DNA from 4 places in the Paenibacillus sp. FSL M7-1046 genome. Region 1 is predicted to be linked to each of the others. Evidence: predicted binding sites of a transcription regulator. Region 1 holds the regulator's gene; each other region holds the start of a gene.
What was found. Region 1 encodes Rex, which represses fermentation and respiration genes when NADH is low (regulators of the CRP and FNR family bind a similar motif). Its sites were predicted from a motif close to TTGTGAAATATTTCACAA; they were not measured.

Region 1 (5,621 bases):
TTGTTCTTTCTCCCATATTTCACAGCTGCCAAGCCAACTGCTAGAGAAACCACATACACCGTTAACGTTAAAGAATCCATGCCCTTCCCCCATCATCAACTAATTATTATCTACTGCTTGTTACATTTTTTACAATTTTCTCGCCTTTCAAGAGTTCAGCCAGTGTGTAATATCTTGCACCCATGGCGTTCTTCTCCGGTTTGGGACGATGCTGCAGCAGAATAAGGTCAGTCCGGCTAAGATCATAGAATCGGTACATTTCTCCTGGATGATTAAATCCATAGCCCCCCTGAATTCTCTCCGTTATGTAAGTCTTGATTCTGGCAGCCAGCTCATGCTGAATCCCCTCAAGAACCGCATCCAGCGATGGAGTGAATGGATCAAGAACCACGATATCATCAATTTTGTACAGGCAATGCATTTCTCCGCCCCCGCCGGAACGAAAAGTGATAAACAATGGTGTTTTGTAAATATACCCTTTTGCACTGTTCGGACAAGCGTGAATACAATGTTTATAAGTCAGCTCATGCGTTTTACCAGCCGAAACGGATAATACCTCTACCTCATAATACTTCATGCCCTTCGCCACCCCATGAATAAAATCAATATATCGCTTGGCAATGATGGTATCTTCGCCCGATTTTTTCTCACTTCTAATCATCTCATTGATCAGTTCGACGATATCTGTCCATTGCAGACTTAAAAATTGATAACCAGTATCATATATCAGCTTGTATTTAGTTAAGGTGACGCCATAGACTGGCACACCCGCATCATGGGGAAAATTGTTCGGATCCAAATAGGCGGCAAGCTGGCTGCACACTTCCTGAGCTTTTGCATACAGCCCTGCGCTCTTTGCTTCGATCACAATAACCAGTTTTTTGCGGTTTCCCTGGAACAAGGACAACGTAATATCGCGCCTTATTTTATGTACTCCTGCCGCAAGCATTTCTGCGTCCACCTGAACAAAATCATAATCTTCTTTGAAAGCCGGAGTGTCCCCGGGGTTCCGGCGGTTTAACTCTCTTAGCAGCAACCGGATCAACTTTGGATACCTTGAAAAAAGGTAGGCAAGCCCTTTCGTTTGTTTGGTCTCCGTATCCCCGTTTATCAAATCAAAAAAGGTAGATTGGTAGTCCGTTCTGCCTTCCTGGTAAAGCCTCATCATCGTTTTCAAACGTATCTCTCCACCTGTTCAAGGAACATGTAATTTAATCCTCAGAATCACTGTTTCATTCCAATGATAATATAAATTTTACAAAATGTCAGAGTTATCCTTTATAAAAAACCGCCTTAAAGCAAAAAAAGCGGACCAGCGCTGTCCGCTTTGTCCGCTTTTTTTGTTATTGCAAGCCTGCCTCTACTTACTCGGCAAAGTATATCCATCACCGATTGCTGTACCATCCGCAAAACGGAAGAACTTGTAATAATAGCGTCCTTCCTGCTTGTAAAAAAGCTGCCAGGCGTATTCCCCATTATATACACCCGGAAGCAGCCGTTTAATATCGATGCCGGGCAGCTGGGAGGCTATAATGGAGCGGATTTGCTTCTCCGAGGTTCCTTTGGCCAGCTCTTCCGCATAGACTCCGTTATCGCCCCCGGCCGGCTTACCGTCCACGGTGAACCTTACCCACACCATCAGATCCGTTCCGGCTTCATTTTTCCCGGTCAGCACCCAGTACACCGAATTTTCGTCCCATACCGATTTCTGCGCCTTGGACACCTCAGTAAGTCCCGCCCGGGTCTTGGCAACTTCTTTGGCCGCGCTGCGTTCATTCCATTGGTCCTTCATGATATAGGCATAAAATTGGCTTAGACCGAACAGAATGAGCAGAAACAGAGCGATCCCCAGCAGAAGCCATTTTTTCCTTTTCCTCAAAATGCAGCTTCCTTTCCTTAATATATGAAACGTTATAAATTCAACTGCGGCGGCAGTCGTATTAACGCTTCAGCAGCCCTTCAAAAGTTTCTTGCGCCTTGCGGCGGATTTTTTCCTCGTCCAGCGTCAGGCACTGACCATGCTTCACAACCTGCTTGCCGTTCACCCAGACATGCTCTACATCCTTGGCGCTGGCCGAATACACAGCGTGGGAGAGCAAGTCGCTATGCGGCAGTAAATGAGGCTGGTCGATATCAATTGCAATAAAATCAGCCTTCATCCCCGCTGCAAGACGTCCGACCTGGTTCAGGAAGACCGATTCCGCCCCGTATTGCGTGGCCATCAGCAGCGCTTCCGGTGCCGGAACTGCGGTAGGATCGCCGCTGACTCCCTTATGGATCAGTGCTGCAAGCCGCATTTCCTCGAACATATCGAGATTATTGTTGCTTGCCGCCCCGTCCGTACCCAGCGAAACTTTGACTCCGGCTCTCAGCAGCTCAGGCACCCGTGCAACCCCGCTGGCCAGCTTCAGGTTACTTCCCGGGTTGTGGGATACACCCACCTTGTGGCGGGCGAGGATTTCGATCTCCTCATCGTTCAGGTGGACACCATGGGCGATTAAGGACGGGCGGGTGAACATCCCCAGCTTCTCCAGGTGCGCTACAGGACGCAGGCCGTAATCAGCGGCATTCTGCTCCACTTCACGCAGCGTTTCCGACATATGCGTATGCATCGGCAGGTCCAGGTCATGTGCCGCCTGCACGAACCGCATGAAAAAGTCCGGAGGACAAGTATACGGGGCATGCGGTGAAATCATGGATGTAATTCTGCCGTCAGCCTTGCCGTGCCAGTTGCGGGCGAACGCAACAGCTTCCGCAAGCTTCTGGTTCTGCACCTCTTCAGGACATAGACCAATAACACCTCGCATCAGCACCGCACGGATACCGGAATGTTCGACCACCTCGGCCACCCGGTCCATATGATCATACATATCCAAAAAGGTGGTTGTGCCGCCTTTCAGCATCTCCAGAACGGATAAGGAAGTGCCCCAGTAGACATCATCTCCGGTAAACTTCTCCTCCATCGGCCACATTTTCTCCTGCAGCCAGGCTTGAAGGACCATATCATCCCCGTAGCCGCGCAGCAGCGACATCGCAGCATGGCCATGGGTGTTGACCAGACCCGGCATGAACAGCAGCCGGCTGCCGTCGAGCGTCACTGTGCCTTCTTCAATAACGGGCTTCTCTTCCCCTATGTATGTGATCAAATCATTTTCTATAGTCATATAACCGCTCAAGACAGGCTTCTCGCTTCCGGGAACCAGAAAACGTCCGTTTGCAATTACCATCTTATTGCTGCTCATCTGTAATTCCTTCCTTTCCATCATGTAAATAATACGCCAGACTTTGCAGGTCAGTCGTAAAGTCGGCAGCATGAATCCGGATGGTTGCAGGTGTCTTCAGAATGACCGGTGCAAAATTCAGGATCGCCTCGATGCCCGATTCTACCAGAATATCAGCCACATTCTGTGCTTCGCTGTCCGGTACAGTGATGATCCCGATCCGGATTCCCTGATCGCGGATGGTCTGACCCAGCTCTTCCATCGGCTGAACCGTAAGAGAGTTGATCTTTTGTCCAATCTTGGGAGCGTAAGAATCAAATACAGCGGTGATTTTCATAGTATCCTTCAGATAAGCATTGTAATTGGACAAGGCATGACCGAGGTTACCGGCACCTACCAGGGCCACATTGATTTGTTGATCCAGTTTCAAAATGTGACGGATCTTTTCGATGAGATAAGACACGTCATATCCAATGCCTTTTCTGCCGAAATCACCAAAATAGGCCAGATCCTTACGAATCTGCGCCGGATTAAGGTCCAGCTTCTGCCCGAGTTCCTGAGAAGAAACGGTTGAGATTTCACGCTTTTGGAGATCGTTCAGGAAACGCAGGTACACTGGGAGTCTGCGAACGACGGCCTCCGATATTTTATCCGATTTCATGTTTTCTCCTCCTAATTTAGAATTGCACTGACGCGATATCGTATGACAACCACGTGCAGTGCCCGCTCCGCGAACGGGACACAGCCTATGGTACAAAGAGATGGAAAAATTCATAAACAATGACAGATTAGGAAACGCCGCCCTCTTCAAGCCATTCCGCAATCCGCGGAACCATCTGATCGGTAAGCATGTGCTCCATCTTCGGACCAGGGAGTGAATACAGGAAGTACTTCCCGTAATAAGCTTCGATGACCCTGGTATCATATACAATAACAATTCCCCGGTCCTGCGCAGTGCGGACCAATCGTCCAAAACCCTGTTTGAACCGGATCACTGCTTGTGGAACAGACATTTTCATAAAAGGATTCTTCTTCTGGGCCTGCAGAAGCTCCGCCTTTGCCTCGGCCAGCGGATGATTCGGCGGCTGAAACGGCAGCCTTACAATCGCAAGACAGGTCAGCGCCTCGCCAGGGATGTCGACTCCTTCCCAGAAACTGCTTGTTCCAAGCAATACCGATGCAGAGCTGTCCTGAAAACGCCGGATCAGCTTGCTGCGGCTGCCTCCTTCCACACCCTGGCCCAGAACCGTAATGTCCTGGGAAGCCAAGGCCTCTTTCAGCGGATCATAAACCTGGCGCAGCATTTTATAGGAGGTGAACAGCACCAGCATCCGCCCCTTGGTCGCCGCCGCCGCTTCAGCCAGCGAATGCACCAGCTTGTCTACAAAACGCGCATCGCCTACGCTGCCCTTAACACTGGGGAAATCGCGCGGGATGACTAGCAGCGCCTGTTCACGGTACTTGAACGGTGAAGGCAGCAGCGCTGTCATGAGACGCCCTTGCTCTGAGGCTTCAGAAAGACCAAGGTTGTCAATCATGAACTGAAAGGACTTGTCGACCGATAACGTGGCCGAGGTCAGCACTATGCTCTTCTTCTTGTCGAAGAACAGATCCTTGAGCTGGCTGCTTACATCGACAGGCACGGCGTATAGCTGAAGCGACTTGCCCCGGTAGTTGCCGCTCCCTTCCATCCAGTACACGATATTATCGTCACTGAGACCCATAAAGAAGCGGATTTGTTCCCGGATGGATGCCAAATCCTTGAACAAGCCTCCGATATCGGTCACCAGGCTGTCCGAAGACGACTGACTCTCTGTATCGCGCATCTCGCTGAGCATTTTGTCACCTCTGCGGATGATGTCGCTCAAGGCTAAGTGCAGCGTATTCTCCAGCGCCGCCAGCTCTTCCCAATCTTTAGGCTTGCTGCCGGGAAGCAGGCGTGTGACCAGCTGGCCAGCTTCACCTGCCGCTGCATCGCTTCGTTCGGGCAATAGGCCGAACAGCTTGTCGCTCAGTGTATCCCAAGTTTCCTTTACAGTAAGCAGGTCGGGATAGATTTTATCGATTACGCCGCTCCACTCCGAAGCCTGCTCACTGCCCGAGGACTGCAGAGTCTGGCGCAGTGCCGGCAGCTGGCCGCTGCGGCTGTCTTTATACAGCCTTGTAAGCGTATGAGCTACCGTGAAATACTTCATTTGCATACCCAGATGCTTGCCGGCCACATCCTCCAAATGATGGGCCTCGTCAATGACAAGATGCTCATAAGCCGGAAGCAGCTGGTGCCCGGCCTTGACGTCTGCGAATAGCTTAGAGTGATTGGTAATGACCACATCGGCAATCCCTGCTTCATGTTTGGCCCGGTGGTAGTAGCATTTGCGGAACCACGGACAGGAACGGCCC
Region 2 (5,621 bases), 4.7 Mb from region 1:
AAGCTGCTTGGCTTTGGAACAGCGGACTGCTGCTGCCGGCTGCCGGCATCAGAGCTGCCAGGAATTTCGTTGCATCTTCTGCGGTTCCCATAGCGCTTCCTGCCGGATAAATTCCCATATACCCTCTATTCTTTTTGATTAGCTTCAGGCTGGTTGTATATCCTTGGATGTTGTTCCTGAGCTGCGCAACAGCCGGATTATCCTGCTGCGCCGGGTGTATGGACGTATTGTCCATGCCCAGCACCTCAAAGATATTTTGTTTCACATATGTATAAAATGGCTCACCGCTCTGCAATTCCACTATATAGGCAGCCAAAGCCGCACCAAAATTGGAATACGCCACCACCGTTCCCGGTTGATAAACCTGCCGCGGTTCAAAAGTCTGCAGCGCCTCCCCCAGCTCAGGAATATCTTCCTCTGCAAAATAGTACAAATCGGTTATCCGATCCTGCCAGCCGGCATTGTGATTCATAAGGTTCAAGAGCGTGACAGGTTTTTCATATTTCAGTTTTTTGAGAAAGCCCTGAGGAAGATATTCACGGATATCTGTCTCCAGATCAAGCTTGCCCTGCTCTGCCAGTTGCATCACACTGGTCCAGACCAGCAGCTTCGTAGTCGAGCCCCATTCAAAAACAGTGTCTGTATCAGCTGCGACCTGGCGCTCGATATCCGCGAAGCCATATGCTTTATCGAAGACGGTCTGGCCGTCCTTGATAACAACAACCGAAACCGCTGCTGTTGTCCGCTGACGGGCAGCGACATAAGTATCTATAATGGTCCCGAGCGAAGACAGCGGTGAGCCTGAGGGAGTCGTATCCCCTTTCCCTCCAGCACCCTGGACTGGAAGAGCCAGTGACAGCAGCAGCAGCATAACAGACAGCATTGCGACACCTAATTTTGTAAACCTATAACTTTCGTGTTGTCTTCTCATGCATTACTTCCTTTTCTCATGTTCTGAAATTCAATATAACAATTCCTTAATATTCCACAAGGTGGCACTTAAATCCTACTATAGAATACGATTCAAAAAAAGTGCCTGCCCCTAATGCACACTGGGACAGGCACTTTCAACTTCATCATACATTTACAAGCGGATTTCTCCAACTTATTTCAAACTCTTCCAGACCCAATTCTCCACTTCAGGCAGGTCAATGCCCTCTTCACGGATATACTCATAATGCTTCTTAACCATAGCATCCATCTCATCCGCGATGGCAGTGTGTTTGTCAGCTGCAGGCAAGCTCAGAACAGCTTCCTTCGTCAGATCGAAACGGTCCATCTGATTCAGTACACGCATATCGAACGGAGTCGTGATGTCGCCGTTCTCACGGTAGCCATGTACATGCAGGTTATGATTGTGGCGGTCGAAGAACAAGTCTTTAATCAGGCCTTCATAACCGTGGAAAGCGAAGATGACCGGTTTATCCTTTGTGAAAAATTGATCAAACTCATCGTCGGATAAACCACGCGGATCAAGTTTCTGGCTTCTCAGCTTAAGCAGATCGACCACGTTGATATAACGGATTTTCAGCTCAGGCAATTTCTCATGCAGGATAGAGATGGCAGCCAAAGCTTCAATCGTAGGTTCGGTACCTGCAGAAGCGAATACAACATCAGGCTCTCCGCCTTTGTCTGTGCTGGCCCAGTCAATGATCTTGAGTCCTTTATCAACCAATTCCTGCGCCTCTTGAGCCGAGAACCACTGTGGACGCGGATGTTTGGACGACACAATCAGGTTGATCTTTTGACGGTCGTTCAGGATGGTGTCAAATACAGCCAGCAGGGAGTTGGCATCAGCCGGCAAATATTCCCGGATGAATTCCGGTTTTTTGTCTGCCAGGTGACCCAGCAAACCCGGATCCTGGTGCGTATAACCGTTATGGTCCTGCTGGAACACGGTTGATGTTGCGACAACATTGAGTGAAGGGATATCAGCGCGCCAGCCTTGATCGGTTGCTTTACGCAGCCATTTGAAGTGCTGGGTAATCATCGAATCCACAACGCGCAGGAAAGCTTCATAACTTGCAAAGAAGCCATGACGTCCGGTTAATACATAACCTTCCAGCAGTCCTTCCGCCTGATGCTCCGATAATTGGGAATCAATTACACGGCCATACGAAGCGAGGAATTCGTCATTAGGTTCATTAATTTGATCCAGCCATTGGCGTTTGGTCACTTCAAACACAGGTCCCAGACGGTTGGACATCGTTTCATCTGGTCCGAAAATCCGGAAATTGCGGTTATCTTCATTGAGCAGGACAACCTCTTTCAGGTATTTTCCGAGAACGGCCATATCCTGGGCTACTACTTTACCTGGAACGGAGTTATCAAGCACATAGTCGCGGAAATCCGGCAGACGCAAATCTTTGATAAGGTTGCCAGCGTTAGTAACAGGATTCATCCCCATACGTCTGTCGCCTGTAGGCAGGATTTCGGCAAGCTCTGCGTTCAAGCGGCCGTTCTCATCAAATAATTCTTCCGGTCTGTAGCTGTTCATCCATTCAAGCAAAGCTGGAGCATGCTTCATATTTTTCTGGTCAACCGGAATTGGAACCTGGTGGGCACGGAACGAACCGGTATTCGGCACACCGTCCCATGCTGCCGGTCCAGTCCAGCCTTTCGGGGAACGGAAGACGAGCATCGGCCATACCGGGCGGGTAAGGTCGTTATTTTCACGCGCATTTTTTTGAATGGCTGCAATTCTTTCGACGATAGTATCGAGTACCTTCGCCATTTCCGGATGCATATGTTCAGGGTCTTCACCTTCAACAAAGAACGGCTCCCAGCCCATGCCTGTAAAGTAAGCGGTGATTTCTTCTTTCGATTGACGGGACAGAATCGTCGGGTTGCTGATTTTAAATCCGTTCAAGTGCAGAATCGGCAAAACAGCGCCATCTGTAACAGGGTTGATGAAGCGGTTGGAGAACCATGATGCGGCCAGTGGTCCGGTTTCAGCCTCACCATCTCCAACGACAACAGCCGAAATCAAATCAGGGTTATCCAGAATAGCGCCAGCGCCGTGGGATAAAGAATAACCCAGCTCGCCGCCTTCATGGATGGATCCCGGAGTTTCAGGTGCAGCATGGGAAGCAACGCCGCCCGGGAACGAGAATTGTTTGAACAGTTTTTTGAGACCCGGGATATCCTGCGTAATTTCCGGATAAATCTCAGTATAGCTTCCGTCCAGATAGGAATTCGAAACCATAACCTGACCGCCATGACCCGGACCTTCAACATAGAACATGTTCAAATCATATTTAGTAATTACACGATTCAAATGGGCATAAATAAAGTTCTGGCCGGGAATGGTACCCCAGTGTCCGATAGGTTTAATCTTAACGTCAGCATCTTTCAAAGGTTCTCTTAACAACGGGTTGTCTTTCAAATACAGCTGACCTACCGAAATGTAGTTGGTTGCACGCCAATAAGCGTCAAGCTTTTCCAGATACGTTTTAGACGAATAATCGACTTTCATGGTTGATAATCCCATTTCATCCACTCCTATATATATATTGTTGCTTATTGCCATCCTTTTTCTCTACAAATACATCATACCTCTGCTCAAAATAAATACAACCTTTTTGACAAGTGATACGGTCCAATTTTGTGAAAATTTGAACATAGTATGAAGAACTCAGGAAAAACGCTGTCAAAACACGGTTATATTGAAATTTATGTAAATACGTTACATCCACAAAAAAGTAAAGTATACAAAAAAATAAGACCGGGAAAGTTCCCGGTCTTATTCTGCTCCTTAATGAACAGATACAAACGTATTAAATTTCAAATATTGATAATGAAACCGCATATGGGAAAATTCAAAGGGAGTACCATTGTCCAAAAAGAAAATCCCCTCCATAATGCCAACAGGTTCATTTTCTTTCAAGTGCAGCAGCTCCTGATCCGTGGACAAGGACGGCTCGGCAAAAATAGATAAAAATGATTTGGTTACGGCCAGGTTGCGCGAGTCTTCCAGATAATTAAAAATGGAGCCCTCGATAATCGTCTGGTTTAAATCCTGGACGATTTTTATCGGGATATAACCCGTCTCTATCATAAAGGGATCATCATCGAACAGGCGCAAGCGGACGATTTTATATACAAAATCATGAGGCCCCAGGAACAAATCCCGCTGCAATTCTTTTGTTGGCGGAATGACCTCGAAATTCAATACTTTGACTTTAGGTTTCTTGCCATGCATCTGGAAATTGTCGGTGACGCCCAGATTAGATCCTTCATAATTAAAAATGGATTCGTTTTTTATGTATAAGGGGTTAATAAAAGTGCCTGAACCTCGTTTTTTGAAAATGATTCCGACGCTTTCCATTTTGGTTAATGCGCGCTTGATGGAGCTGCGGCTAACCTGGTACGTTTCGCTAAGACTGCGTTCATCGGGTAATCTCATATCCGCAAACTGTCCAGCAAAGATTTTCATTTTAAGGTCATCAATTATTTGCTTGTAGACAAATTGTGTCATGGAGTACTCCCTCTCAGGTCTTCTGTAACAATTGTTATGTATTCAAACAACCTCTTCGGTACTAACGAAAGGGTATGGATTAAAAATCAATATTAACTATATCATAATAACGTCATGGTTTATACTTTTCTCCACCCGATTTCTGCTAATTGAGGAAGGTTTATTTCAAAGAAAAACCTGATGATCTGCCGAAATATAAGAATGTGGCTATTTTTCCGGAGAGGGGGAGTTTATTATGCATATTGAAATCGTCAAAAGTCTGATCAGCCAAGTAACTGAAGAAGTCTTCTCAGAGAACAAGGATGCTATTGAGAAGGACGGGATTCAAAAAGAAAGCGTTGAATTAGCCGTTCAGTTATCCGCCTTAACAACAATAAAGATCCTTGAAAAACTTGAACTCATTGATAAAAACTAAACGTCTGTCTATCTATATTACATACACACTGACATAGACAAGAACGCAAGCAACCCGCAGCAAGGGAATAATCCTTACTGCGGGTTTTTTATTGCTCTCTTTTAAGCGGCAGACCTTTTTACTTACCATTAAAGCCGCTCTTTACAAACCGGCCTTATTCACGCCGGGCGGCTGCATCTCCCTCTTCATCAAGCTTCCTTAGCTCGGCTATCTGATGCAAGTGATTCAGCATCTGCTGAAAATGATCAGCTTTTTTCTGAATCGTAAGGACAAGCATCTCAAACTGTTCGGAATCCTGTCCTGATTTCTCTATGACATGCAGCAGATCGGCATTGATGCGTTCCACATCTTCAAGGCTGCTGTCCTGGGAAACCTGTATTTTCTCCAGATGCTGGAATACTTCTTCCTCCGCTTCGACGATCTCGTTCATATAAACGGTCGATTGGCCGATCCGCTCGTTCGTCTCTGCCATGGCCCGTGTTCCATCACTGGACTTGTCGTGTAGCTGTTCTATCACGCCTGTCATCCCCGACAGCGAACCCATAATTTCTTCCACGTGGCTGCGGGTCCGGTCGGCAAGATTGCGGATTTCTGAAGAAACGACCGCGAACCCCCGTCCATGCTCACCAGCCCTTGCCGCCTCGATGGCTGCGTTCAGGGACAGCAGATTGGTCTGCTCGGCGATTTCCGTAATAATGCCCGCCAGCTGCCCAATACTCTGAAAATGCT
Region 3 (5,621 bases), 1.9 Mb from region 1:
TTCATCATCGTTGCAGGCAAGCCCTTCAATGGCGTTGAGTTGCCGCCGATAATAGCAACCCCGTCTTTACGGCCCAGGCTGGCGAGTGTGCCCGAATTGACCGGACTAAAGGTATCCAGCGATTTATTATTCAGGTAAGCATACAGATTATAGCCGATCAGCTCACCCATCTGCCAGGCGATTTGTGCAGTCGGCGGATAAGGACGGCCGTCCGGAGCAAATACAACAGCACTGTCACCGGCAACAAATACATCGGCATGCGATGTGGATTGCAGGAATTCATTTACCGTTGCACGTCCACGGTTAACTTCAAGACCGGATTCACCGATCAGCGGATTTCCTTGTACACCGCCGGTCCATACGAACGTGTTGGCCACAATTTTCTGGCCATCCTTCAGATCAATGGTGTTGCCCTCCACATTAGTAACGGCAAGACCGGTTAGGAATTGTACGCCGCGTGCAGCAAGACTTGATGTAGCGCGTTCGATCAGGTGATCGGGCAGTACCGGGAGAATCTTCGGACCTGCTTCCACGAGCAGCAGCTTGATCGCTTTTGGATCCACCCCATAACGTTTGGTGAGTTTCGGCAGCACGTCGGCAATTTCACCTACAAGCTCAACACCCGTCAATCCGCCACCGCCGATTAGAATCGTCGCGTCAGCCGCATTGCCGGTTTTTGCGTACTCACGGATCCGGTCTTCGATATGACCGTGAATTTTATTGGCGTCGGCAGCCGATTTCAATACCATGCTGTATTGTTCAAGTCCCGGAATTCCAAAATAAGCCGTCGTGCTGCCAAGGCCAGCAACAAGGGCGTCGTAAGTAAGATTCGTGCCATCCGAGAGCGCAATTTGTTTGCTTTCAACGGAGAAGGATTTTACTTTGGCAATTTTAAGATCAATGTCTTTACCGGCAAAAAGCTTCGCCAGCGGCATAGCAACAGCTTTCTCTTCCACGCTGCCTGCGGCAAGACGATGCAATTCGGTAATAATCTGGTGGGTTGGATACTGGTTGACAACTGTAATCTTTGCTTCAGCTTTGCTCATATATTTGCGCACAGTCAAGGCACTCAGCAATCCGCCGTAACCTGCTCCTAGAATAACGATATGTTTTGACATATGATGTTTCCTCCGTCCTTACGTATGAGATTAGAATTAATTATTTCTGCTGGCTGCGTTCGCCGCTGACTTGCAGGTAAGCATTCATAAAGCGGAGAAGCTTCTGAACCTGCGGATCCTTAATCATCTTCATCATTCCGAACACGCTGATCGTCTCGGTGCTTTCATTCGCCCGGTCTTTCGCCTCGATCACAGTAGCCGCCATATTTTTGACGGAACCTACTACCGGCTCGGCAATTTCTTTAATAGCGCCCACCGTATCATTCTTGAGTACTTCATCGGATGCAACCGACTGTACAAAGTCCATAGACTTCGTTAATACACCTACAAGCTGTGTAAGCTGCGGCAGCTGTTCTATCAAGGTGGTTAAAGATTCCTGAACTTCCGGCTTCAAAAGCTGATCCAGAATATCCTCTTTGGTTAAAGAGGCTTTCGGTGCTTCCTGTTCAGGAGTGGTTTGCGTAATTGTTTCTGACATTGTTGGACTCTCCTCTGCATTAGCTTGTAACGCTTGATAATAGTCAATTCAATAACCCATGCGTCTATTATAACACCTATTATGTAATAAACGTCACAATCTTTTTGCCTTTATAACCTTAATTTGTGATTATAATCACTTCTTTTCTGTCGTTTTTATTAATTATCTTCTATTTGAACTTAATTTCACGATTTAGTGTAATACATCATTGACGATTCCCAATTGCCGTGCTATCTTAAGTAAGTAACCATTAGTAAGTTAGTTTATTTACATAAGTTATTGATATTTATTAACTATTAATTTATAACCATTTGGAGGTATTTATCATGAGTACTTTTACAGACTTGGTACAATCCCGCAGATCAGCTATGAATTTCGTGGAAGGGATCAAGATCCCGCAAAACGAGCTGGAGGACATGTTCTCTCTCACCCGGCTCGCCCCTTCAAGCTCCAATTTGCAGCATACACATTACAAGGTGATCAGCGATCCGGCACTGAAGGAGGAAATACGCCGAGGTGCTTATGACCAATATAAAATCCATACGGCTTCCGCCGTTATTATTGTGCTCGGAGATAAGCTTGCCTATCAGCAGGCACCCGAAATTTACAGCGGACTGAAATTGCTTGGCGCCATGAGCCAGGAGGAATATGACAACACCATTCAATCCATCAACGATGCCTATGAAGGAAATGATGCTTTCCAGCGTGATGAAGCCATTCGCAACGCCTCCCTGTCCGCCATGCAGTTCATGCTGATTGCCAAGGATAAAGGCTGGGATACCTGCCCGATGATCGGCTTTGATCCCGATGCCATCAAGGCCACCCTAAATATCCCTGACCATCTTGTGCCGGCTCTGATGATTACCATCGGCAAAGACTACAAACGCAAGATCAGACCGCGCGGCTACCGCAAGCCGGTAAATGAGTTTGTTGAATTCTTCTGAGATGGACCCTTGCAACCTGCAAAAAGGCCTTGCCGCAGTATCGCGGCAAGGCCTTTTTGTGATAATAATAACCAGTTAAATCCTAGACTCTGCGGAAACGCCAGAGCACGCTCTGGAAATCACCGTGCAGATTCGGCAGTGGCAGCCCCGCATACATAAGATGATCTCCTCCGTACACGCCTCCGCCTTCCAGCCACTCATAATCCGCTTCGGGATCCAGTCCTTTCAGGCGCAGATAATACAGCGAATCATTAGGCTCAGCCAGTGTCCGGGCATATACGACGACAGCCTCGGATTTATCTTCAGCCGCAATCAGCCATGCGGTCTCGTTGCCTTCAAACGGGCTGAGCAGTCTGTACTGCTCCCCGAACTGCACCAGCGGCCGCAGCTCCTTGTAGAGCGCTACCTGTGCTTTTACCGTTTCCTTCTCTTCTTCCGTAAACCTTGTCAGATCCAGCTCATAGCCGAAATTGCCTGACATCGCGACATGTCCGCGCAGTTCAAGAGAAGTATTGCGGTGTACCTGATGGTTCGGCACGGCCGAGACATGGCTGCCCATGGAGCTGAGCGGATAGACGATGCTTGTTCCGTACTGGATTTTGAGTCTGCTGATCGCATCGGTATTATCGCTTGTCCAGGTCTGCGGCATATAATAGAGCATTCCCGGATCGAAGCGCCCTCCCCCGCCGGAGCAGCTCTCAAACAGGACATCCGGAAACTCCGAGGTAATCCGTTCAAGCACTCCATAAAGACCGAGCATATAACGGTGCGCCGTTTCACGCTGTCTTTCCGGCGGCAGCAGCGCGGAGCCAATTTCGGTCATATTGCGGTTCATATCCCATTTCACATAGGAGATTGGCGCGCTGCGCAGCACATCGGCTATCCTGTCGCCGATCGCCTGGCAGACATCCTCACGGGAGAAATCGAGCACAAGCTGCATCCGTCCTTCTGTTCTGCGGCGGTCCGGCACATGCAGGCACCAATCGGGATGCCGGGTGTACAGTTCGCTGTCCGGAGAAATCATCTCCGGTTCGAACCAGAGGCCAAATTGCAGGCCCAGCCCGTTTACACGCTTGGCCAGATCATCCAATCCCTCCGGCAGCTTATTCGCGTCCACGAACCAGTCCCCCAGCGAGCTGCGGTCATCATTGCGGTGACCGAACCAGCCGTCATCCAGCACAAACAGCTCCAGTCCAAGCTCGCTGCCGGCACGGGCGATATCTTCAATCTTGTCAGCGGTGAAATTGAAATAAGTCGCTTCCCAGTTATTGACGAGTACTGGCCGGGTACGGTCGCGGTGGGTGCCGCGGCTCAGCCGGGTACGGTACAGCTTATGATAGGTCCGTGACATCGAACCGATGCCATCCGCCGAGAAGACCAGTACGGCTTCGGGAGTCTGGAACGCCTGTCCCTGCTCCAGCAGCCAGTTGAAGTCGAAAGGATTAACCCCGATGGATAAGCGGGTTGTCTTGTACGGCTCAACCTCAGCCTGTGCGCTAAATCCGCCGCTGTAAACCAGGCTGACGCCATATACCTCGCCATGGTCTTCATCCGCACCTTTGGACAGCAGGGCGATAAATGGATTCTGCGCATGGCTGCTCGCTCCCCGGCGGCTCTCGATACCCTGCATGCCGGAAGCAAGCGCTCTGCGTTCCACATATCGCTCCCTCGCCCAGGACCCGGACAAATGAAGCATATCGTAATTCGAGTCACGGAAATCCACGCTCATGCTGAGTCCACGCAGCAGCCTCAGCGACTGGCTGCCTTCATTGACAAACCGCACAGAACGGGTAATGGCATTCAATTCATTAAATACGGTATAGCTGAGGATAATCCGCAGCCCGGCCACAGGATCGAGCAGCTCGATCTCCAGTGTATCGGCTTCCTCTTCATGCTCTGTATATGTAGCTGGCAGCCCCTCAAGAGCAGGCTTTCCCCGGTAAATGCGGTGTTTGTCATACAGCGCCTCGGAGGCCGTAGTTCCGTTCTCAGCCTGGATCTGGTAGGCTGGATGACGAAAATCACCCACACCATATACCGGGTACTCCTGTGCTATCGTGTCGTAAGAGATAGACATGTCCTCAGGATATGGGGCTGGCGAGAAGGAGCAGCGTTCAGCCCGCTGTAGGATGGAGGACAGACCGGTTGAACGGATTTTTCTGCCCCAATATACATGTGCCGGAACTCCGGTAGGCAGCAACTGAATCACGTAGCTGGTTGCCTTGCTCTGAAGATGAAAGATGCGTTCGTCGGAAAAATATTGAATTGCCATTGGAACCTCCTGAAAGTTTGTGAGCATCTGCTTCCTTGACTAGCATCGTACAAACTCGCTTGGGAAGCATCAGCTTAGTTTTGTAGAGCAGCATCTTACTTAATAGGCTTCGTACAACATCACTCTATTATATAGTGAAATCGCTTTAATTTCACCTCTGGTTAACTTTCATTTCGCATAATGGAGAATGGCCGCAGCCGCCCGCTCCCGCCGTTCGGCATCTTCACTGTGCAGCGCAGCCGTGAGAACAGACAGTGCTTCAGCAATTATCTCTTCATCAACTTTTACTGTGTGTTTCGTTTGCTCACTGCTTCCAAGACCCGCATCCGCAAGCCACAGGTCCAGCCTTTCAGGCGGCAGTGTTCCTATATACTGCGAGACTGGCAGAGCATTTGCCAGCAGTTCACCTATCATGGGATTCAGCTCTGCACTATACAAGCTCTTCAGCCAGGTTACACCTCTCCGGTGACAACGGCCATCTTCGGGATGGTCACAGGCTTCCTCATAGAAATAATCGCCCAGATCACCAAGGTAGGCCCACTCCCCGTCTGAGATCAATACATAATCTCCGTCCTGCATTGTATGTACAAAGATGTCCAGGCTGTCCAGCGCCTTTTCCAGTTCCGGCCCGTAGTAGGCAGAGGTCTGATGCAGCCGTCTGGCGATTTCTTCGCGGCTTGCCTGTTCCAAATCACCGATGCCGGGATATCCGGCGCAAACATAATTGTCCTGCACAAACTCCGTCACCCGCTCAATCCCAAACGGCGCCGTCTTCATCTGAAACAGCTTCATATATGCTCTACTCCTTC
Region 4 (5,621 bases), 300 kb from region 1:
GCTATTCTTTTTCTAGTCTCGCTGCCGCCAATTTTGGTCTTCCTGATTTTTCAGAGATTCATTATGCGCGGGGTGGCGCTGTCAGCGGTTAAGGGCTGAATCAGAATATGACTTCTTCTATGCAGAGATCGTAAACATGCACACATAAGGAATATAAATACACCTCGTTTGTAAGCGATTTCTCTTTTATGATGATTTTGTTAGCTAATTATGAATTGAAAAGGGGAGTTTCAATGCGTAAAAATTCCAGCGTATTAGCCTGTCTCCTTGTGACCGGCTCGTTGTTATCCGCCTGCGGCAACAATAACAACAACGGAAATGCACAGGGGAATAAGGGAGGGGAAGCTTCACCAGCAGCTACTGCTGAGACAGCGGATAAAACTGCTGCTCCAACGGATGCGCCCGTGGATGATATCACTCAGAGAAAAGTAACGATCAAAATTCACTATCCTACACCTGACTTGACAGAAATGAGGGCACAGGAAGATGACCGGATCAAACGCTTCCAGGCAGAGTATCCGAATGTGGAGATCGTTAAAGACGACTGGCAGTACAACGTAAGTGAAATCGGCGTGAAGATGGCTGCGAATGAAGCGCCGACCTTCTTCAACACTTATGCTACAGAAGCCAAATTCCTGATTGAAAAAGGCTGGGTTGCCGATATTACCGATCTTTGGAACAAATATGAATACAAGGATCAGATCAATCCGGTGCTGCAGAACCAGTTCATTATTGACGGTAAAGTCTACGGGGTCACACAGAAGGGTTATGTTACCACGACAATGATCAATAAAAAAATGCTGGATGACAAAGGTGTAGCGGTGCCTGCAATGGATTGGACCTGGGATGATATGCTGAATACAGCCAAAGGTGTAGCAGATGCCAAAAAAGGCATTTCCGGTATCGCACCTATGGGTAAAGGCAATGAAGCAGGCTGGAACTGGACCAACTTCCTGTTCGAAGCGGGCGGAGAAATTCAAAAAGTTGAAGGAGGCAAGGTTGTTGCAACCTTCAATTCCGATGCAGGTGTGAAAGCGCTGGACTTCTACAAGAAGCTGAGATGGGAAGCGGAAGCAATTCCTCAGGATTGGGCACTTGGCTGGGGTGATGCTGTAGGCGCATTCCAACAAGGACGTACGGCCATGGTAATGGCGGGTTCCGACGGAGTTATTGAGCAAGCGCTGAATCAAGGCGGATTGAAGCCTGCAGATGTGCTGACCTATCCGATGCCTGCTTTTGAAAAAGGCGGCAAGCATACTGGAGTACTTGGCGGAGACTATCTGGTCATCAATCCTAACGCTACAAAAGACGAGCAGGAGATGGCGTTCCGTTACATTACCTTTGATTATTTCTCCGATAAAGGTCTCGATGCGCTCGACGCTATTCTGCAGCAGCGTAAAGCGGACGGCAAATACTTCATCCCGCCGCTTCTGGACTACTATGCTGCAGATTCCGAGTTCGGCAAGAAGACCAAAGCGGTATATGACAAGTATTCCGATATCGTGTACCAATATAACCCGGATATTATGGCCCTCTTGGACGGCAAACCGGAAGCACAGTACAATACTCAAGATTACTATGCAACCCTGTCCAATGTGATTCAGGAGCTGTTCTCCAAAAAAGGCACCGACTCCAAAGCACAGCTTGATGCTGCTGCCAAAACTGTGCAGGAGAAATTCTTTGATACTATTAAAGTAGAGTAGGGAATTTATAATTTAGTAATTTTTATAAATGAAATGTAAAAAGCGGAAGAGGCAGGGGACGTTGTTCCCTGTCTTTTTGCTGTAAATAGTTCTTCAAAGGTTAGGTGAGGGAAGAGGCGATCAAGGATGTGGCGGGAGGAATAAGATAAAGAAATATAGATGTAAATACCAATAAATAGCAAAGCAATGCTTTGTAGACCCCTGTAACAGGTTCATACGGTTAGAGTCCTTATTTTAGTGTTCGCAGATTGGACAAATATAAACGAAATTTACCATATAAAATGGAAATAATACCTGAATATGATTAAATGAAAGCGCTTTGAAAACAAATCAAAAAAAACTTTATACTTTGTGAAAGATTTCACTTTAAATATTGAAGAGGATGTGATAAGATAAATGTGTAGAGAAAAACAACCTAAAAATTGACAGGAGGACGAGGGAGATGGCAGTTAAAAACGAAGTCGCCGCCCAAGTGAAACAAACCACCGCTGAAGAGTATATTCAGATTTTGGTGGATAAAGCAAAGAAAGCTCAAGAAGCGTATATGGCGCTGGATCAAGAGCAAGTTAACACAATCGTTCATGCAATGGCATTGGCTGGGCTCGACAAGCATATGTACCTGGCAAAATTGGCTGTAGAAGAAACAGGACGCGGTGTATACGAAGACAAAATTACGAAGAACATCTTCTCAACAGAATATATCTGGCACGGAATTAAATACGACAAAACAGTAGGCGTCGTTGAAGATAATAAATATGACAGCTTCCAAAAAATTGCCGAGCCGGTCGGAATCGTAATGGGTATCACACCGGTAACCAACCCAACATCCACCACGATGTTTAAAGCACTGATTGCCGCTAAGACACGTAATCCTATTATATTCGGTTTCCATCCATCAGCGCAAGAGTGTAGTGCCGCAGCAGCAAGAATTCTTCATGATGCAGCTGTGAAAGCAGGCGCTCCTGAGAACTGTATCCAGTGGATTGAGCTTCCGACAATGGACAAAACAAACGCATTGATGAACAATCCGGACGTCGCTCTTATCCTGGCAACAGGCGGATCTGCAATGGTTAAAGCGGCATACAGCTGCGGTAAACCGGCTCTCGGCGTAGGCCCTGGTAACGTACCTGCCTTCATTGAGAAAAGTGCTGATATCGACCAAGCGGTTACTGACATTATTCTTTCCAAGACTTTTGACAATGGTATGATTTGCGCTTCTGAGCAGGCTGTTATTATTGAAGAAGCAATTTTTGACCAAGTGAAAAAGAAAATGATCGCAAATGGCTGCTACTTTGTGAATAAAGAAGAAGCTGCTAAGCTGACTAACGGCGCAATGAATGTAGAAAAATGTGCGGTTAACCCGGCAATCGTAGGTCAATCCGCTGTGAAGATCGCTGAAATGTGCGGTATTCAGGTTCCTGCCGGAACGAAGATTCTGGTAGCTGAACTCGAAGGCGTAGGCACCAAGTACCCGCTGTCCGCTGAGAAACTTAGCCCGGTTCTGGCTTGCTACAAGGTTAAGAACGCTGACCAAGGGATTGAACGCGCAGCTCAAGTTGTTGAATTCGGCGGCATGGGACACAGCTCGGCTATCCATTCCAACAATGAAGAAGTTATCATGAAGTTCTCGAACCGTCTGCAAACTGGACGTATTCTTGTTAACTCGCCTTCAACACATGGCGCCATCGGCGACATTTACAATACTAATATCGCTTCGCTGACTCTGGGCTGCGGATCTTATGGACGCAACTCGGTATCGCAAAACGTAACTGCCATCAATCTGATCAATGTGAAAAGGGTGAACCGTCGTACCGTGAATATGCAATGGTTTAAGGTGCCTGATAAGATTTATTTCGAAAAGGGATCCACTCAATACCTGGCCAAAATGCCTGATATTACCCGCGTAGCAATTATCACTGACCCTATGATGGTTAAACTGGGTTATGTAGAAAGAGTGGAGCATTACCTGCGTCAACGCCAGACTCCTGTAGCGATCGAAGTGTTCTCGGAAGTTGAACCGGATCCATCGACAACTACCGTGGAAAAAGGTACAGCTATGATGAACAGATTCCAACCGGACTGCATCATCGCACTCGGCGGCGGTTCCCCAATGGATGCTGCAAAAGGAATGTGGCTGTTCTATGAACACCCGGATGCTGACTTTAACGGTCTGAAACAAAAGTTCATGGATATCCGCAAACGGGTATACAAATTCCCTAAGCTCGGCAACAAAGCTAAATTTGTAGCTATTCCAACAACATCGGGTACAGGTTCGGAAGTAACCTCTTTCGCGGTTATTACTGACAAAACTACTGCAAATAATACTAAATATCCGCTTGCAGACTATGAGCTGACTCCGGACGTAGCGATCATCGACCCTGAGTTTGTATATAGCTTGCCTAAGACTGCTGTTGCCGATACAGGTATGGACGTATTGACACATGCGATTGAAGCTTATGTTTCTGTTATGGCAAGTGACTACTCCGATGGTCTGGCTATCAAAGCCATCCAGCTGGTATTCCAATACCTGGAGAAATCCGCACTTGAAGGCGACAAACTTGCCCGCGAAAAAATGCACAACGCATCGACGCTGGCTGGTATGGCATTTGCCAATGCATTCCTGGGCATCAACCACAGCTTGGCGCACAAATGGGGCGGTCAATACCACACGGCTCATGGACGTACCAATGCCATCCTGATGCCGCACGTTATCCGTTACAATGCCAAGAAACCAACGAAGTTTGCTTCGTTCCCTAAATATTCGCACTTTGTAGCTGACGAACGTTATGCTGAAATCGCCCGTATTCTGGGATTGCCTGCACGCACTACCGAAGAAGGCGTAACCAGCCTGATCAATGCAATCCGCGACATGAACAAAAAATTGGGCATTGAAGAGTCGTTCCAACAACTCGGCTTTGATCCTAAGGATTTCGAATCCCGCGTAGACTATCTGGCTGACCGTGCATTTGAAGACCAATGTACTACTGCCAACCCTAAACTGCCGCTGGTTACTGAACTTGCTGATGTATACCGCAACGCATTCTACGGAAGATTCGACAACTAATTGGTGATTGCTTAGCAAAGAATAAGGTTATAGGTTAATATGGAAGGGGATGGTAGTGACAAATATCACCGGAAAGGTGATATTTGTCACAGTCCTTTTTCAGAAAATAAACTAAAATGTTTATATAAAGAACGGTCCCAGTTATGAAGACGCGATTGTGAATTTAATTACAACCATATCTTTGGGATCACGAGACACGGGATTAACCTTCAAGCCCGCGATCTCTACAAATATAATAAATATAAATGGAGGGATTTAGCATGTCGGTGATTGAAAAAGATGTACAAGAAGTGAAGTCTAGTTGGAGAAGTTTTACAAAAGGTAAATGGGCCAGAAAAGTCGACGTTAACGAATTTATTTCCAAGAACATCAAGCCTTATGAAGGAAACGAAGATTTCCTCGTGGGTCCTACCAGCAATACTACTGAACTGTGGAAGATTATCTCCCAGCTGAGCAAGGAAGAAAGAGAAAGAGGCGGCGTATGGGATGTTTCCCTGGATACTGTCTCCACCATCACTTCCCACAAGCCAGGCTACATCGACAAGGACAAAGAACAGATTGTAGGCGTACAGACTGATGCTCCTTTCAGACGTTCTGTTCAACCGTTCGGCGGTATTAAGATGATGATCGATGCCACCAAAGCTTATGGCTTCGAGCTTCCGAACAACATTGTCGAAATGTTTACGAATATCCGCAAAACGCATAACCAAGGCGTGTTTGATGCATATACACCTGACATGAGAGCAGTGCGTAAATCCGGCGTTATTACAGGTCTTCCTGATGCTTACGGCCGCGGACGCATTATCGGTGACTACCGTCGTATTGCCCTGTACGGTATTGATTTCCTGATCAAA

Region 2: NYE29_RS01125 (phosphoketolase family protein) is a predicted target of Rex. The motif match lies at 3,605-3,622, and genes of this name have one in related genera.
Region 3: NYE29_RS30910 (DUF1641 domain-containing protein) is a predicted target of Rex. The motif match lies at 1,678-1,695, and genes of this name have one in related genera.
Region 4: adhE (bifunctional acetaldehyde-CoA/alcohol dehydrogenase) is a predicted target of Rex. The motif match lies at 2,053-2,070, and genes of this name have one in related genera.

The regions. Positions count from the first base shown of each region.
Region 1 is NZ_JBBOXB010000001.1:4,957,721-4,963,341, reverse strand. Features, by position in the region: gene NYE29_RS21910 (hypothetical protein) at 1-80, opposite strand, end outside; gene NYE29_RS21905 (hypothetical protein) at 107-1,177, opposite strand; gene NYE29_RS21900 (cell wall elongation regulator TseB-like domain-containing protein) at 1,361-1,879, opposite strand; gene NYE29_RS21895 (amidohydrolase) at 1,941-3,242, opposite strand; gene NYE29_RS21890 (redox-sensing transcriptional repressor Rex) at 3,229-3,996, opposite strand; gene dinG (ATP-dependent DNA helicase DinG) at 4,010-5,621, opposite strand, start outside.
Region 2 is NZ_JBBOXB010000001.1:305,888-311,508, forward strand. Features, by position in the region: gene NYE29_RS01120 (serine hydrolase domain-containing protein) at 1-931, opposite strand, end outside; gene NYE29_RS01125 (phosphoketolase family protein) at 1,106-3,490, opposite strand; gene NYE29_RS01130 (GntR family transcriptional regulator) at 3,755-4,477, opposite strand; gene NYE29_RS01135 (hypothetical protein) at 4,713-4,892, shown strand; gene NYE29_RS01140 (methyl-accepting chemotaxis protein) at 5,047-5,621, opposite strand, start outside.
Region 3 is NZ_JBBOXB010000001.1:6,894,610-6,900,230, forward strand. Features, by position in the region: gene NYE29_RS30905 (NAD(P)/FAD-dependent oxidoreductase) at 1-1,118, opposite strand, end outside; gene NYE29_RS30910 (DUF1641 domain-containing protein) at 1,159-1,596, opposite strand; gene NYE29_RS30915 (nitroreductase family protein) at 1,923-2,540, shown strand; gene NYE29_RS30920 (alpha-galactosidase) at 2,623-4,812, opposite strand; gene NYE29_RS30925 (hypothetical protein) at 4,981-5,604, opposite strand.
Region 4 is NZ_JBBOXB010000001.1:4,655,797-4,661,417, forward strand. Features, by position in the region: gene NYE29_RS20475 (carbohydrate ABC transporter permease) at 1-99, shown strand, start outside; gene NYE29_RS20480 (ABC transporter substrate-binding protein) at 234-1,703, shown strand; gene adhE (bifunctional acetaldehyde-CoA/alcohol dehydrogenase) at 2,146-4,767, shown strand; gene pflB (formate C-acetyltransferase) at 5,028-5,621, shown strand, end outside.